DNA from 3 places in the Eggerthella guodeyinii genome. Region 3 is predicted to be linked to each of the others. Evidence: predicted binding sites of a transcription regulator. Region 3 holds the regulator's gene; each other region holds the start of a gene.
What was found. Region 3 encodes HrcA, which represses chaperone genes, less so after heat shock. Its sites were predicted from a motif close to TNTTAGCANNCNNNNNNNNNGNNTGCTAANA; they were not measured.
Positions count from the first base shown of each region.

Region 1 (2,266 bases), 1.8 Mb from region 3:
TCGGTGGCCATGTACGGCGAGATGTAGCCGCGCTCGTACTGCATGCCCTCGACGATGTCCATTTCGAGGCCGAACGTCTGGCTCTCCTCGACGGAGATGGCGCCGTCGTTGCCGACCGCGCTCATGGCCTCGGCGATGGCGTTGCCGATTTCGGCGTCGCCGGCGGAAATGGTGCCGACGTTCGCGATCTGCTCCTTGGTGGACACGGGCGTCGCGTCGGCCTTGATAGCCTCGACCACGACGTCGGTGGCCTTCTGGATGCCGCGGCGGATGCCGAGCGCGTCAGCGCCGGCGGTCACGTTGCGCAGGCCCTCGGACACGATGACGTCGGCGAGCAGCGTCGCCGTCGTGGTGCCGTCGCCGGCCACGTCGTTCGTCTTCACGGCAACTTCGCGAACCAGCTGAGCGCCCATGTTCTCGATGGGGTCCTCGAGCTCGACTTCCTTGGCGACGGTCACGCCGTCGTTCGTGATGAGCGGAGCGCCGTAGGACTTCTCAAGCGCCACGTAACGGCCCTTGGGGCCAAGCGTCACCTTGACGGCGTCGGCCAGCTTGTTGACGCCGGCGGCAAGCGCGCTGCGAGCGTCGGCTTCGAACTTGATTTCCTTAGCCATGTTGCATGTATCCTTTCAACCGCGTTTATCAATAAAGGTAATCACAGGGTTTTTGTGGCGAGTCGAATAGCCGTCACAAAAAGCCGTCAGGTCGAGCTATGCGAATACAGCGTACAGATCGTCGCCGCGGAGGATCAGCACGTCCTCGCCTTCGACGTTGATCTCGGTGCCGCCGAACTTGCCATACACGACCTTGTCGCCCACCTTTACGGGAACCGGAACGAGGTTGCCGTCCTTGTCGAGCTTGCCGTCGCCCACTGCCAGCACGGTGCCGCTCTGGGGCTTCTCCTTCGCTTCGGTCGCGAGGAACAGACCGGAGGCCGTCGTCTCCTCGGCCTCGTCCTGCTTGACGATAACGCGATCACCCAGAGGTTTCAAATTCATAACGTTGCCTTCCTTTCGTCCGACGTATGCACGAACCCGGTTTGCCGCATGTTCGCTATTTAACCACTCGTTGGTGGTGACTGCTAGCACTCCTCGGTAACGAGTGCTAAACATTGCGTTATCATAGCATCCTCATCACTGAATGCAAGGGGATTCGAGGAAATCTGAGCGCTCGTGACTGAGATTTTGCATAATCGTCAAACGATCATCACAATTGGCAAACGGGCGACTGCCGCAGCCTTGCGCCGCGCCCAGGAGATGGGCGTCTAGCGCGAAAACGCTCCGGGCTTCACGAGGCCTCCTTCGTAGGCGCGCACGACGAGCTGGGCACGATCGTGGGCGTCGAGCTTCGCCATGATGCGGGCGAGGTGGGTTTTCACCGTTGCGGGCGATATGAACAGCTCGGAGCCTATTTCATCGTTCGTGAACCCGCGCGCCACCAGGGCGAGGATCTCGCGCTCGCGATCGGTGAGGGCGCGCAGCCCGGCGGCCACGGCAGCGGCGCCGCCGAGCGTGGCGGGGCGGGTGGCCACGAACGTCTCGATGAGACGGCGCGTGATGGACGGCTCGATGAGGGCGTCGCCCTGCGCCACGACGCGCACGGCCGCGGCGATCTCGTCGGGCTCGGCGTCCTTGAGCAGAAACCCGCTGGCACCGGCGGCCAGCGCGTCGTACACGTATTCGTCGAGGTCGAACGTCGTGAGGATGAGCACATGCACGCCTTCGAGCGCGGGGTCGTCGTGGATGGCGCGCGTGGCCTCGATGCCGTTCATGCGCGGCATGCGGATATCCATGAGCACCACGTCGGGATGCAGCCGCGAAGCCAGTTCCACCGCTTCGTGGCCGTCGCGCGCCTCCCCCACCACGTCGATGCCGTCGTAGGACATGAGGATGAGCTTGAACCCGCTGCGGACGAGATCCTGATCGTCTGCAACCACCACGCGCACGCGTTCTTCCATTTACGCCTCCGCTCCCTTCGTCGGCAGGCACGCGACCACGCGGAAGCCTCCGCCCGCCCGGTCACCCGCCGCGAACGCGCCTCCCAGCAGGTGCACGCGCTCCGCCATGCCGGCGATGCCGTGGCCTTCGCCATCGGCCGCCTGGGGCAACGCGCCCGCAGACGCCGCCGATGCCGACAAGCCGCATCCGTTGCCGTCGTCTTCCACCACGAGGCGCGCCTTGCCCGCCTCGACCGTCAAGCGAATGGACACCGTGCGCGCATGGGCGTGCCGCACGATGTTCGTGACCGCTTCGCGCGCGATGCCGAA
Region 1 is NZ_CP063310.1:3,796,562-3,798,827, forward strand. Features, by position in the region: gene groL (chaperonin GroEL) at 1-614, opposite strand, end outside; gene GS424_RS16300 (co-chaperone GroES) at 711-998, opposite strand; gene GS424_RS16305 (response regulator transcription factor) at 1,265-1,957, opposite strand; gene GS424_RS16310 (sensor histidine kinase) at 1,958-2,266, opposite strand, start outside.
Region 1: the regulator HrcA is predicted to act here: its motif matches at 1,080-1,110, upstream of GS424_RS16300 (co-chaperone GroES).

Region 2 (2,266 bases), 1.7 Mb from region 3:
CATGCGCCAGTACTACGCTCCCGAAACCGTGATCTTCGAAGGCGGCGTGAACACCGGCGATGGACAGCGTATGGGCATCTGGGCCGGCGGCCGCATGGAGCGCGGGCCGCACGCACCCACCACGCACCACATGGGCGGCGTGCTGGGCGTGGATAGCTTCTTGCAGCTGAACACGCGCGGCAAGCGCTTCATGAACGAAGACATTCCCGGTCAGAACATCACCGACGTGCTGGTGCGGCAGCCCGTGGCCCTCGATGCGGACGGGAGGGAGCAAGGCATCAAATCGTGGCAGATATTCGACAGCGCATGGCCCGAGCAGATAGGTTCCATGAACGACGGCCACGGATACATCAACCATTACGTCGCTCCCGAGGATGTGGATGCGTATGCAACCGTCCTGTCCGGCTTCAAGTTGGGGTACGTCACCGACCAGATGGTGGAGGAGCAGGCCACCTGCAAAGCCGACACCATCGAAGAGCTGGCGGAAAAGATGAAGCTGGATCCGGCCGTCGTCAAAGCCGAGATCGATCGGTACAACGAGCTGTGCCATCAGGGTCATGACGACGACTTCGGAAAGATGGCGTCGCGCATGTTCCCGGTGGAGAATCCGCCTTACTACGCGTGCTCTTTCGGGGTGGGCGGCATGCTCTACATCTTCGGCGGCTTGGAGTGCGATCTTGCGATGCACGTGCTCGATGACGAAGACAACCCGATCGAGGGGCTGTACGTGGCGGGCAACAGCATGGGACGCCGCTTCCTGGTGGAAAAGCCCGTGGTCGTCGCCGGATTGAGCCTGGCGACGGCGATGTCGTTCGGGCGTCTTGCCGGCACCAACGCAGCTCAGGGTATATAGCAGCTGTCGTATCCCGACGCGATTGCGTCGTCGGGTGCACGATATGCGAAAGACCGGTCGCCTCCCTCCCCGGCCGGTCTTTTCGCGTATCACCCGTTCGCCCCTCCGGGGCCTCTCCTGCCCCCTCCTGTGCGGGTGTTCTGCAATCGGGGCGTCTTCCGCTTGACATCTCCGCGCGCCGCACTAAAATCACGTGTTAGCACTCGAAGCCCGAGACTGCTAAAGGCGTTCCGATGGCTTGCCAGCCATCGGATCAGGCCGACGCTGCGGGTTCACGCTGCGCGCCATTTTGGCCCTTTCATGCTTGCCCTCACGTGCGGAAGCACGCTCGGCCGCATGACGAGCCACTATGGCACACAACGCGAGCCCTCGCTGACGTTGCGCCTACCTGCGGCGGGCACGTACAAGAAAAGGAGAGCGACGCCAACCATGCGCAAATTCAAAACCGAGAGCAAGAAGCTGCTCGACCTCATGATCAACTCCATCTACACGAACCGCGAGATCTTCCTGCGCGAGCTCATCTCGAACGCGTCGGACGCGGTGGACAAGCTGTACTTCCGCAGCCTCACCGACAAGGACGTCCAGCTGGGCAAGGACGAGCTGGGCATCCGCGTGTCGTTCGACAAGGACGCGCGCACCGTCACGGTCAGCGACAACGGCATCGGCATGACGAAGGACGAGCTCGACCGCAACCTGGGCACCATCGCGCACTCCGACAGCATGGAGTTCAAAGCCGAGAACTCCGACAGCCAGGGCGACGACGTGGACATCATCGGCCAGTTCGGCGTGGGCTTCTACTCCGCCTTCATGGTGGCGTCCAAGGTGCGCGTCGTGTCGAAGGCGTACGGCAGCGACGAGGCCTGGGCCTGGGAGAGCGACGGCGTCGAGGGCTACACCATCGAGGAGGCCGCGCGCGAGGGCCACGGCACCGACATCATCCTCACCATCAAGGACAATACCGACGAGGATAGCTACGACACGTTCCTCAGCGAGTTCGGCCTGAAGAACCTCATCAAGCGCTACAGCAACTACGTGCGCTACCCCGTGCAGATGGAAGTGTCGAAGACGCGCCAGAAGCCGAAGCCCGAGGACGCCGGCGACGACTATCGGCCGGAATACGAGGACTACACCGAGATCGACACCATCAACTCGATGATCCCCATCTGGAAGCGCAGCAAGTCGGAAGTCACCGACGAGGAGTACCACGAGTTCTACAAGACCGACTTCCACGACTTCACCGACCCGGCGCGCACGTTCAGCATCCACGCCGAGGGCGCGCTCAGCTACGACGCGCTGCTGTTCATCCCCGGCCGTGCGCCGTACGACCTGTACAGCAAGGACTTCAAGAAGGGCCTCGCGCTGTACAGCTCCAACGTGCTGATCATGGAGAAGTGCGAGGAGCTGCTGCCCGAC
Region 2 is NZ_CP063310.1:273,500-275,765, forward strand. Features, by position in the region: gene GS424_RS01090 (FAD-dependent oxidoreductase) at 1-853, shown strand, start outside; gene htpG (molecular chaperone HtpG) at 1,283-2,266, shown strand, end outside.
Region 2: the regulator HrcA is predicted to act here: its motif matches at 1,048-1,078, upstream of htpG (molecular chaperone HtpG).

Region 3 (2,266 bases):
AGCCGGACAGGCGCAGCTGCTGCGCGTCGCGGATGCCCACGGGCACCTCCACGGTGACGCGCTGGCGGTCGGGCACGCGGCCCTGGCCCTCGCACTCGGGACACGGATTCTCGATGGTGTGGCCCGTGCCGCCGCAGGTCTTGCACGTGGTGGCCGTCTGCATGTCGCCGAGGAACGTGTGCTGGATGGTGACCACGCGGCCCTGCCCGTGGCAGTCGGGGCACGTGATCTCGCGCCCGTCGGGGCCGAGGCCCGAGCCCTCGCAGTCGGGGCACGGCGCCAGGCGGTCGTACACGATCTCCTTCTTCGCGCCGGCGGCCACTTCCTCGAGCGTCAGGCGAAGGCCCACGCCCATGTCGCGGCCCTCCTTGCGCATCGGGGCGCGGCCGGCGGCCTGGCCGCCGAAGAAGGAGCTGAAGATGTCGCCCATGCCGAAGCCGCCGCCGAACAGGTCCTCGAAGTCGACGTAGCCGCCGCCCCCGTAGGGGCTGCCGCCGCCGGCCGCGCCGGGAACGGTGCCGAAGCGGTCGTACTGGGCGCGCTTCTGCGCGTCGGACAGCACGTCGTAGGCCTCGTTCAGCTCTTTGAACTGGTCCTCGGCGTCGGGCGCCTTGTTCACGTCCGGATGAAGCTCGCGCGCGCGCCGACGGAACGCCTTCTTGATCTCGTCTTCGGTTGCTTCGCGGGACACGCCCAGAACTTCGTACAGATCCTTCGCCATCTTGCTTTCGAAACCTTTCCTCACGGACGGCGCGGGACGCGCCGCCTCCACGTGTTGTTTATACGTCCTCCAGCGCCGCGCTTGCCATGCGCACCGCCTGTATCACCTTGGAATAGTCCATGCGCGTGGGGCCCACCACGGCCACGACGCCCGCCGACGCGCCCCGCCCGTAACGGCTGGCCACCACCGACACGCCGGCCAGCGCGGCCGCGTCGTTCTCGCGCCCGATGCGCACGCTGGGAACGCCCGCGCTCCGCCGGGCGGCGTCGTCGAGGATCTGGAGCAGCACGGTGTCGTCCTCGAGCACCTGCATGACGGGCAGCAGCGCCTGGGACTGGCTGAACTCGGGCTTCGTCAGAAGCGAGCTGACGCCCAGCCGGTGCGTGCGCGACGCGTCGCCCTCCTGCAGGCACGACAGCACCTCGTCGAGCGCCATGCGCACGAGCGGGTCGCGGAACGCCTCCACCATGCCCTCGCCCAGGCCGTCCTCGATCTCCTGCAGCGATTTGCCGCCCATGACCTCGCTCAGGAAGCGCTGCACGCGCGCCAGGTCGTCGGGGGCCACCTCTTCGGCGAACTCCATCTGGCGGTTGAACACCTGGCCGTCCTCGGTGACGAGCACCACGAGGGCGCGCAGCGGCGACAGCGAGATGAGCGAGAGCTGCTTGATGTGCAGGTTCAGCACCGACGGCGCCAGCACGATGGACAGGCAGTCGGTGAGGCGCGTGAGCGCCGACGACGTCTGCTCGAGCAGCGCGTCGAGCTCGCTCGCGCTGCGGCGCAGCTGGTCGACGACGGGCCGGTAGCGGTCGTCGCCGGCGGCGAGGTCGGACTGCAGCAGGTTGTCGACGAACGCGCGGTAGCCGAAATCGGTCGGGATGCGCCCGGCGGACGTGTGCGGCTGCGTGATGTAGCCGCCGTCCTCGAGGACGGACAGCTCGTTGCGCACCGTGGCCGGGCTCACGCCCAGCTGGTAGCGCTCCGTCAGCGTGCGCGACCCCACGGGCAGAGCGCGCGCGACGTATTCTTCAATGAGGGCGCTCAGCACCCGTTGCCTTCGATCCGAAAGCACGCTCCTCCACCTGCCTCTCTCACCAGTCGGTATTCCCCGAACCCGAACCATAGTAACGCATCATATTAGCAGCCGAAAGTCGAGAGTGCTAACAACAGCTTGAAATTGTGAAGAAACTCGCTGTTTCGCCATAGTAGGTGCGCTCAAAAGTACGCACGCTGAGGCGCAATCTACCTTGTCGGGCCAAACGCGAGCATCGGTGTCAATTCCTGCTGTGAGCCATTTCGCCGCAGACGTCAGACAAAAGGTAAAGAGCCATGGACGCCGTTGTGCTCGGCATCGCATCGAACCACTTTCTCGCAACACATCCGCATTCGATTTCGTCGGCTCTACGGAACCTACCGAAGAACCCATCCGGAAACAACGCGAGGTCTTTTGGCTCCGTTTCATCTTGGCGAAGAAAGCGGAGCGAAAAGCCGTCGCACACGAGAGGGTTCCGGCTTTTGCGGCGAAGGGAGTCAAATTTCGCAGAG
Region 3 is NZ_CP063310.1:2,009,447-2,011,712, reverse strand. Features, by position in the region: gene dnaJ (molecular chaperone DnaJ) at 1-721, opposite strand, end outside; gene hrcA (heat-inducible transcriptional repressor HrcA) at 780-1,793, opposite strand; gene GS424_RS08290 (hypothetical protein) at 1,996-2,266, opposite strand, start outside.